Regions from separate parts of the Corynebacterium tuingiense genome, predicted to be linked through region 1. Evidence: riboswitches for the same ligand, from Rfam matches in the RefSeq annotation. Region 1 holds a riboswitch; the other holds the start of a gene.
The links. Region 1 has a riboswitch for thiamine pyrophosphate ahead of thiM (hydroxyethylthiazole kinase). Riboswitches for the same ligand answer to the same signal wherever they lie in the genome.
Positions count from the first base shown of each region.

Region 2: linked by a shared signal. The riboswitch ahead of ACLI1T_RS01665 (ECF transporter S component) and the one ahead of thiM (hydroxyethylthiazole kinase) in region 1 are both predicted to bind thiamine pyrophosphate.

Region 1 covers NZ_CP177101.1:1,226,016-1,231,119, reverse strand. The annotation lists gene ACLI1T_RS05865 (class I SAM-dependent methyltransferase) at 1-753, opposite strand, end outside; gene ACLI1T_RS05860 (NAD(P)/FAD-dependent oxidoreductase) at 955-2,307, shown strand; TPP riboswitch at 2,411-2,504, shown strand; gene thiM (hydroxyethylthiazole kinase) at 2,492-3,316, shown strand; gene thiE (thiamine phosphate synthase) at 3,313-3,942, shown strand; gene ACLI1T_RS05845 (bifunctional hydroxymethylpyrimidine kinase/phosphomethylpyrimidine kinase) at 3,935-5,104, shown strand, end outside.
Region 2 covers NZ_CP177101.1:337,343-342,446, forward strand. The annotation lists gene ACLI1T_RS01660 (DNA-directed RNA polymerase subunit beta') at 1-1,594, shown strand, start outside; TPP riboswitch at 1,811-1,966, shown strand; gene ACLI1T_RS01665 (ECF transporter S component) at 1,957-2,571, shown strand; gene ACLI1T_RS01670 (ABC transporter ATP-binding protein) at 2,585-4,012, shown strand; gene ACLI1T_RS01675 (energy-coupling factor transporter transmembrane component T) at 4,005-4,775, shown strand; gene ACLI1T_RS01680 (hypothetical protein) at 4,802-5,104, shown strand, end outside.

The DNA of each region.
Region 1 (5,104 bases):
TGCCTCACGCATCTGGGTGATCTGTTCAACATCGCTGGTCAGGACATCGACAGTGGCGCGGCGCTTGGTAGCGCGTATCGCGGCCTGCATCCCGGCCGCGGGATAAACCAGAATGTGGGTACCGGCGCCGGTGCGGGTGGCATCGAGAAGCCAATCTGCTGCCCTACGCTGCGCCTCACCTAAGTCGTCCCGGTCCACATTGGTGGGTTCGCTCACCGTGGTGACATCAACGAAGTGGCTCTTCGGTTCCCGGCTTCCGGCTTTCGGGGTAAAGCTTTCGACCGTTTCCCGGATCGTCGTCGGCACGCCGCTGGAGAAGATCCCACCGACGTGGCTTAACCCATCGCCAGCATAGAGGCGCACTAGGTCGAGAGGCAGCTCCCCTGGCTCTGAATCTCCTACTCTAACCCCCTGTGGCTTGGGAAGATACCCCACCTGCAGGAGCTTGCCTAAAACCTTCACCAATTGAGTGGAGGATGCGACGGTCCATTCGCCTGCCATATAGCTTTCGGCAAAACCTAACCAGCCCGTGGCAGCGATTCGCTCGAATAACGCATCGTGGCCCACCTTCAAATCGGGGCCGCCTGCTGCATCGAGTTCCAGCTCCAAACCGGCATTATCGCAGGCCTTGGCAAATTCTGCCTCGGCCCGTCGGGATTTTAGCGTCGCCCAGCGCTGCGATGGCACGGTCGCGATATTGGGCCATGCCTCCGCGTCGATGGAGCGTAGATGCTCGGGGGTGGAAAAACTCATGGTTTGGGGAGCGCTCCTGGGTGCAAGGGTCACGGTTGAGCTTATTTTAGCCAGATTCTGAGCGGTTTCGGTTAAGGCGCTCCGCATGAAAGGAAACCCGAAACGCATGTAAATGGGTATCAAGTATGCACGTTATGTAACGAGCGTTTACACTATACGGGTACTTAAATAAGCTTTCTCGAGGAAGGTCGCATTAATTCCATGACTGATACCCCTTATCGTCCAAACGGAAGCCGTCACCACGTCGTCGTGGTTGGCGGTGGATTCGGCGGTCTTAACACTGTGAAGAAGTTGAAGAACGCCGATGTTGAGATCACCCTCATCGATAAGAAGAACCACCACCTGTTCCAGCCAATGCTCTACCAGGTGGCTACCGGCATGATTTCCGCTGGTGAGGTTGCCCCCTCGACCCGCCAGCTGCTGCGCAACCAGGATAATGTGGACTTTGTCAACGGCAACGTGACCGACATTAACCTGGAGGACCAGACGGTTACCGCCGAGCTCGATGACTTTTCGCGCACCTACTCCTACGACTCCCTCGTGGTTGCCGCTGGTTCCAGCCAGTCGTACTTTGGCAATGACCACTTCGCCGAGTTTGCCCCTGGCATGAAGACCTTGGATGATGCCCTGGAGCTGCGTTCCCGCATCATTTCCGCCTTCGAAAAAGCTGAGCTTACCGATGACCCCGCTGAGCGCGAGCGCCTCCTCACCTTCATCATCGTCGGTGCCGGCCCAACCGGTGTGGAGCTCACCGGCCAGATCGCTGAGTTGGCTAACCGCACGCTTAGCGATGTCTACTCCACCTACGGCACCTCCGCCGCAAAGATTTACCTGCTCGACGGCGCGCCCCAGGTACTCCCACCGTTTGGCAAGCGCCTCGGCCGCCGTGCCCAGCGCACCCTGGAAAAGGAAGGCGTTAACGTTCGCCTGAACGCCATGGTGACCGATGTCAACGAAGACTCCGTGACCTACAAGAACATGAAGACCGAGGAAGAGGTCACCCTCGAGGGCGCGACCAAGATCTGGTCCGCCGGTGTCGCTGCTTCCCCATTGGGCAAGATGGTCGCTGATCAAGCTGGCGTCGAGGCTGACCGCGCGGGCCGCGTATCCGTCAACGATGACATGACCGTTGGTGACTTCAACAACGTCTACATCATCGGTGACATGATGTCCCTGAACCGCCTGCCGGGTTTGGCACAGGTGGCAATTCAGGGTGGCGAGCACGTCGCCAAGCTCATCGAGACCAAGGTGGACGAGGAGTCCACGGCCGATGAAAAGGAGCCATTCGAGTACTTCGACAAGGGCTCGATGGCCATCGTGACCCGCTTCAATGCCGTCGTGAAGCTGGGCAAGACCGAATTCTCAGGCTTCCCGGGCTGGTTGGCATGGTTGGCCCTGCACCTGACCTACGTCGTTGGCCTGCGCAGCCGCTTGGCCGTATTGGTCAACTGGGCGGCTAATATCCTCTCCCGCAACCGCGGCAACCTGGAGATTACTACCCAGCAGCGCATCGCCCGCAACCTCATCGATGAGGCAGAAGAAGAGAAGAACTAAATTCTCCTCGGCACCAGCCGCCGTCCTACTACCCCGCAACGGGACTGTGGGCGGCGGCTTTTGTGGTTTTCGTTCCTATTTTCCCATTTTTGTTAGGCTTGGGCAGTACAACATGGGGTGCCACGCAGTGGCTGAGATATACCCATTGAACCTGCTCTCAGTTAGAACTAGCGAAGGGATTGTTGTGGATTGTTCATTTCTCCGTGCCCACGATGCGGTGCGCGATACCGCTCCACTTATTCAGTGCTTGACCAATAAGGTCGTCAGCAATATTTCTGCCAACGCGCTGTTGGCCATCGGCGCCAGCCCAGCAATGGTAGATACTCCAGATGAGTCGCAAGATTTTGCGAAGATCGCCAGTGGCGTGCTTATCAATTGCGGTACCCCGAATTCCGAACAATACGACGGCATGCGCGAGGCAATCGCCGGTGCGACCGCGGCTGGAAACCCGTGGGTCCTCGATCCCGTCGGCGCAGGTGGTCTGCACAAGCGCACCGAGTTCATGCACGAAGTCTTGCCGCAGCGCCCGACGGCGATTCGCGGCAATGCTTCCGAGATCATAGCTCTAGCAGGAACCGGAGCCGGCGGGCGCGGCGTGGAGTCCACCGATGGCGTAGAGGCGGCACTGGAACCGGCACTCAAATTGTCCCGCGAGACTGGTGCCGTTGTTGCCGTGTCTGGCCCCACGGATCTCATCGTGCAGGCAGGCGAATCGCCGAGGGCGGTAAGCCTCGAGTCCGGGCACCCGATGCTGCAAAACGTCATCGGCACGGGTTGTTCGCTGGGCGCCATCTGCGCGGCTTACCTGGCAGCGTGGGAGGATCCATTCGCAGCGATCATCGCAGCGCATGCGCATGTGGGGGCCGCGGGCAGCGTTGCCGCGGAGAAATCCTCGGCGCCCGGCTCCTTTGCGGTTGCCTGGCTCGATGCGCTGCATGAACTGTCGACCGATGGAATCAAGAAGCGGATCCCTGCCTCCGAGGTCGCAGACATTGCGGTGCTGTCATGAGCATCGATTGGACGCTGTACCTCATCACAGATCCTGAGCTCGCCGGCGGGCGGGACAAGGTCGTTCCCATCGTACAAGAGGCAGTGCGAGGCGGGGCTACCGTCGTGCAATTGCGCGATAAGGAGGCCAGCGACGAGGAGGTGGAGGCTACCGCCCGCGAGCTCATGAAGGTCTTAGGCGATGTACCGCTTTTTATCAATGACCGCGTCGAGGTAGCGGCCAGGGTGGGCTGCCACCTGCACATTGGCCAAAACGATATGGATTTACACCAAGCACGCGCGCTGCTCGGCCCCGATAAGCTCATCGGGCTTTCGGTGGGCACACGGGAAGAGTTGGACGCCATTGACCCGCAGGAGGCCCCCGATGTCATTGGCATCGGCCCGGTTTATTCGACGGCGACCAAGAAGAATGCGCCAGCGGGAATCGGCGCTGAGGCAGCCAGGCGCCTTGCCACCGCGGCGCGCGAACGCGGCATCGAGTCCGTCGCTATCGGCGGCATCAAGGCGCACAATGCCCACGAACTTTCTGCAAGCGACTTCGCAGGGATCTGCGTGGTCAGCGACGTTATGGCTGCTGGTGACCCGGCAGCGGCAGCACACAACCTAAAGGAGGCCTACCGTGGCTAAAGGAACCTACCCTCGTATTCTCTCGATTGCTGGAACTGATCCCACAGGCGGAGCCGGCATCCAGGCCGATCTGAAGTCCATCGCCGCCGCGGGCGGGTATGGAATGAGCGTGGTCACCGCGCTGGTGGCCCAAAATACCCAGGGCGTGCGCAGTGTCCACGTCCCGCCGCTGGATTTCCTCCAAGAGCAGCTGGATTCGGTCCGCGAGGACGTAGACATCGATGCCATTAAGATCGGCATGCTTGCCGATGCCCCCATCACCGACCTCGTGTCCACCTTCCTCGACCAGATCGAGCCGTCCGTCCCCGTGGTCTTGGACCCGGTCATGGTGGCCACCAGCGGCGACCGCCTCTTGGCCCCCGAGGCGGAAAAGGCGGTGCGCGAGCTGTGCTCCCGTGCTGATGTCATCACGCCCAACCTCAAGGAGCTAGCCGTGCTGACGCAGACGGAGGAAGCCACGGATTTGGACCGTGCCATCGAGGTGGCTAAGGCGTGGGCCGCTGAGGCGGATACGGCGGTCATCGTCAAGGGCGGGCACCTTGACTCGGCGATTGCCGATAACGCCGTGGTCACTCCCGATGGCAAGGTTCACCGCGTGGAATCGGCCCGAGTGCAGACCAAGAATACCCACGGCACGGGCTGCTCCCTCTCCTCTGCCCTAGCAACGCGGCTTGGCGCAGGCGATGATGCCGCCACCGCCCTTGAGTGGTCGACGGACTGGTTGCACGAGGCGATTGCTAATGCGGATGCGCTGGGCGTCGGCAAGGGCAGCGGGCCGGTAGACCACCTGCACCGCTCGCAGCGCTTGATGCGGGCTGCATCCTCGGTCCCGCTTCCTCACTTGGCTGGACCTTTGGAAGAGGTAGAAAATCCCGAACAGCCGCGGGTTGCCGCCGCTGGCCCGTACACGCAGCGCCTGTGGAATATCGCAGCGGAGCACTGGGATCAGGTAAAGGCGCTACCCTTCATGCAGAAGCTCGGGTCCGGAGCACTCGCCAACGATGCTTTCAGTTTCTACCTTGATCAGGATTCGCAGTACCTGGCGTCCTACTCGAAGGCCTTGGCTCGCTTGGCCAGCCAGGCACCCGATACCGCACAGCAATTGCACTGGGCGCAGGGCGCCTACGAATGCCTCGCAGAGGAGGCTGAGCTGCACCGCGGG
Region 2 (5,104 bases), 890 kb from region 1:
CGAGAACATCTACCCGGATTACAACCCGATTCCAATGATTGTGAAGTCGGGTGCTGCCGGTAACATGCGTCAGATCTGGACGCTGGCCGGTATGAAGGGCATGGTTGTGAACTCGCACGGTGATTACATCACCCGCCCGATTAAGACCTCCTTCCGCGAAGGCCTGTCCGTGCTGGAGTACTTCAACAACTCCCACGGTTCCCGTAAGGGTCTGGCCGATACCGCGCTGCGTACCGCTGACTCCGGCTACCTGACCCGTCGTCTGGTGGACGTCGCTCAGGATGTCATCGTCCGTGAAGAGGACTGTGGCACCCGCCAGGGCGTGCGCGTTCCTATCGGCGAGGTCTCCGGCGACAAGGTCGTCCTCTCCGAGCTGTGGGAGACCTCCGCTTCCGGTCGCGTGCTTGCCACCGACGTCAAGGACGAGAACGGCGAGGTCGTCGCAGAGGCTGGTGCAGACTTGACCGAGGAGCTCACGCAGAAGCTTCTCGATGCCAAGGTCACCGACGTCAAGGTCCGCTCCGTGCTGACCTGCCAGACCCCGGCTGGTGTCTGTGCGAAGTGCTACGGCAAGTCCATGGCATCCGGCCAGTTGGTCGACATCGGCGAGGCCGTCGGCATCGTGGCTGCACAGTCCATTGGTGAGCCTGGTACCCAGCTGACCATGCGTACCTTCCACCAGGGTGGTGTCGGTGGCGACATTACCGGTGGTCTGCCGCGTGTTCAGGAGCTCTTCGAGGCCCGTAACCCGAAGAACCGCGCACCGATTGCCTCCGTGGACGGCACCGTGTCCCTGTCCGATGAGGGCAACTTCTGGACCATGACCATCACCCCGGATGACGGTTCCGATGACGTGGTTTACGAGAAGCTGTCCAAGCGCCAGGGCCTGGCCCAGGTGCGTCGTCCGATGGAGTCCAACCCGGATGCGATGATCGAGCGTTCCTTGAAGGACGGCGACCACGTTGAGACCGGTGACCGCTTGATGCGTGGTGCGGCTGACCCGCACGACGTGCTCGAGGTCCTGGGTCGTCGCGGCGTGGAGCAGCACCTCATCAACGAGGTGCAGGCCGTGTACCGCACCCAGGGTGTGGCCATCCACGACAAGCACATTGAGATCATCATCCGCCAGATGCTGCGCCGCGGTACCGTCATCGACGCCGGTACCACGGAGCTGCTGCCGGGTAACCTGATCGACCTTTCTGAGGCCAAGCAGATGAACGCTGCTCAGGTCGCAGAAGGCGGCGAGCCGGCTCAGCTGCGCTCGGAGATCATGGGTATTACCAAGGCGTCCTTGGCTACCGAGTCCTGGCTATCCGCCGCTTCGTTCCAGGAGACCACGCGTGTGCTTACCGATGCCGCTATTAACAAGCGCTCCGATAAGCTCATCGGCCTCAAGGAGAACGTCATCATCGGTAAGCTGATCCCGGCCGGTACCGGTATCTCCCGTTACCGCAATATCTCCGTCAAGCCGACCGAGGCTGCGCGCAACGCCGCATACTCGATTCCGACTTACGGCGATTCCATCTACGGTGACGATGGCTTCGGTGAATTCACCGGCGCCTCCGTCCCGCTGGATGAGGACTTCACCTTCTAAGTCCTAGGCGCTCGTGCCCCTCGGCACCGCGTCCAGTCAGAGCCCCCGCTTCCGTGTTAAACGGTAACGGGGGCTCTTGCCGTTGGAGTCTGTTGGCGCGGTTGAGCACGCCAATTCGGCCGCCGAATTGGTTGTGGGGACCCGTATGCGTGCCTGCTAGTATGAGTAAAGCCTGTGCCCAGATAAGTAAAATGTGGGCCTTGGGCTATTTGATTTAAACCATTACACGGGAGCTTTCAGAATCTGTGGGCCCGTGGGGCGCACAGGCCGCACCGGCACAGAAATGAAGGCTGAGATACTGCGATATGACGCGGTGAACCGTTGAACCTGATCCGGGTAATTCCGGCGAGAGGGAGAAAATAATGACTGCTAATACTACTGGGGCCGCAGCACCAAAGCGCAGCTTGGACTGGCGCGTGGTGGACATCGTGGTGGCATCAGTCTTGGGTGTTGCCTGTGGTTTCGTGTTCTTGGGCTGGAATGCCGTGGGCTATGCCTGGTACGAGGCCATGGATGCTCTTACGCCGGGTCTTGGTGGCTTGGCCACCGGCATCTGGCTGCTGGGCGGCATCCTGGGTGGCTTGGTTATCCGTAAGCCGGGTGCGGCGGTGTACGTGGAGGTCCTTGCCGCGACGGTATCGGCCGTCTTGGGTTCACAGTGGGGCATTAGCACCCTGTACTCGGGCCTGGCGCAGGGTATTGGTGTGGAGATCATTCTCGCCATCTTCATGTACCGCCAGTTCAACCTTGGGGTGACCATCCTGGCCGGTATGGCAGCAGGCTGGGGCGCCTTTGTCCTAGAGCTGTTTACCTCCGGTAACCTCGCGAAGTCCTTCGAGTTCAATATGATCTACTTGGTCACGTTGACCATTTCCGGTGCTATCTTGGCCGGAGCCCTGGGCTTTTATGTGGTGAAGGCATTGGCAAAGACCGGTGCCCTTGACCGCTTTGCAGTAGGCCGCGAACAGCGCGCTTAGGGCTTAGACCGCTGTGACTGATTTTTCACGCTTAGCAGGAAACGCCACAAAAATTGCGGCCCGCGGCTACGGCTGGACCCACGCTGGGCGCTCCCAACCGGCGCTGCAGGACATAGATCTGGTCATCGAACCCGGTGAGAAAGTCTTGCTGTGCGGGGATTCCGGTTCCGGAAAGTCGACGCTATTGGCGGCGATGGCAGGTGTCTTGGGTTCCGATGAGGAAGGCACGCGCACCGGCGAGATTACCTTGGAGGATTCTGCGGGCACGGTCGAAGAGCCGGGTCGGACCATTCCGGTGGGGTTGGTTCTGCAGGATCCGGATTCGCAGGTCATCTCCGCGCGCGTGGGCGACGATATCGCCTTTGGCTGCGAGAACCTGGCATATCCGCGCGAGGAGATCTGGCGCAGGGTGCAACAGGCTCAGGAGCTGGTTGGCCCCTACGTGGACCTGGATTTTCCTACCGAGCACCTCTCCGGCGGGCAGAAGCAACGCCTGGCGCTTGCCGGGGTCATCGCCATGGGCGCGGGCGTGGTCCTATTGGACGAGCCCACCGCCAACCTGGATCCGGAAGGGGCGCAGGACGTGGTGCGGGCCGTCGGCAAGCTGGTGAAGCACACGGGTGCCACTTTGGTGGTGGTCGAGCATCAGCATGCGGCGTGGGAAAGCGTGCTGGACCGCGCAGTAGAGCTGAAGGATGGGCGCATTATCTCTGATGCCCCCTTTGCTGACGTCGCCCGCAAGCGCCAGGTCACCGGTCTCCCGCAGGCGCGGTCACGGGCAAGCGATGCCCTCGATGAGTCCAACGCGGCGCTGTGGAGCAAGGATTTGGTAACCCGCTATGGGCCGCCGCGATCCATCTCCCTGCCGGCGGGGGCCTCGACCGTCATTACCGGGCGCAATGGCGTGGGAAAATCCACGTGGCTGATGACGATGGCGGGGCTACTTCCGGCCGAGTCCGGGGAAATCGGGGTCGCTGACTTCATCCGCCGCGGTGTGAAGGGCCCTCCTTCCCGGTGGAAATCCCGCGAATTGGCGGACCGCATTGGCTTCGTCTTCCAAAATCCCGAACACCAATTTGTCTCCCGCAGCGTGGAAGAGGAATTGCGGGTCGCGCCCAAGGTCATGCGCGTCGATCCCCCAGAGAAACGCATCGCCCAGTTGGTGGAATCGCTGCGCTTGGGGCACTTGCTCAAGGCCAATCCGTTTACGCTATCCGGCGGCGAAAAGCGCCGGCTTTCGGTAGCAACGGCTCTGGTGACCGCGCCGGAGGTGCTGCTATTGGACGAGCCGACCTTTGGCCAGGATCCCGGCACCTTCGTGGAATTGGTGGGCTTGTTGCGCCAATTGGCCGATGAAGGCACGACGATTGCGTCCATTACCCATGACCCGCTGTTCATGGCGTCCTTGGGCGATTACCAGGTGGAGGTGCGCGGTGCCTAATCTCTTGCGCAACGTCAACCCGCTAACCCGTATCTTCTTGATGTTCGTCTGGGTTACGCCGCTGCTTGCCTCCATCGACTGGGTTTCGGCGGCGATATCGCTAAGCCTGACACTCATCTTGGCGCCGTTATGTGGCGTCTCCTGGGTGCGCTTGTGGAAGGCCGGTTGGTTCTTATTCCTTATCGCCCCGCTATCGGGGATTTCCATGCTGCTCTATGGCGCGCCCGGGGGAGAGGAGTACTTCAGCTGGTGGCTGATTACGGTGACGGAAAATTCGCTCACCTTGGCCATTGCGATCACGCTGCGTGTGCTTGCGGTCGCACTACCAACGGTGGTGCTCGCACGCGATATCGATCCCACCGAGCTTGGCGATGCCCTCTCGCAGATCCTCCGCCTTCCCTCCCGCTTCGTTATCGGCGCCGTGGCCGGCGTGCGGATGATGACGCTCCTGAAATCCGATTGGCAATCGCTCGGCATGGCGCGCAGGGCCCGCGGGCTCACGGATGAAGGGCGCTTCAAGCACTTGCTTACGATGTCCTTTGGTCTGTTGGTCATTGCCCTGCGCCGCGGCGGCAAGCTTGCGACCGCGATGGAAGCACGCGGTTTCGGGCGCACCCCACCCGGAGGAGGGGAGCGGACCTGGGCCCGAGAATCCAGGCTGCACGCCCACGATGGGTGGGTGATGGTCTGCGGCCTCGCCCTTGCTTGTGTACCGGTGGTAACTTCGGTACTTACTGGGGCCTGGAGATTCTTTGGCCTTTAATCCGCGAAAGCAGTGATTCAAGCACTATGGACATTGATGCCGAACAAGAGCGCCTCTTGGAGGACATCGTTAAGCTAGCAGCCTCGCGAAAGCGTGCGTTTAAACCCGTCACGGTGCTTATCGATGGTCCCTCGGGCTCCGGCAAAACCTGGACCTCCGCCGCCTTGGCAGATCGTACCAATTGGCGGGTGGTTCACCTTGATGAATTCTATCCCGGCTGGCATGGCCTGGAAAAGGGCTCCGAGATGGTGGGCGAACAGGTCTTGCGCACCATGAATCCCGGCTATTGGCGCTGGGATTGGGAAGCCAACTGCCCCGGTGACTGGGCC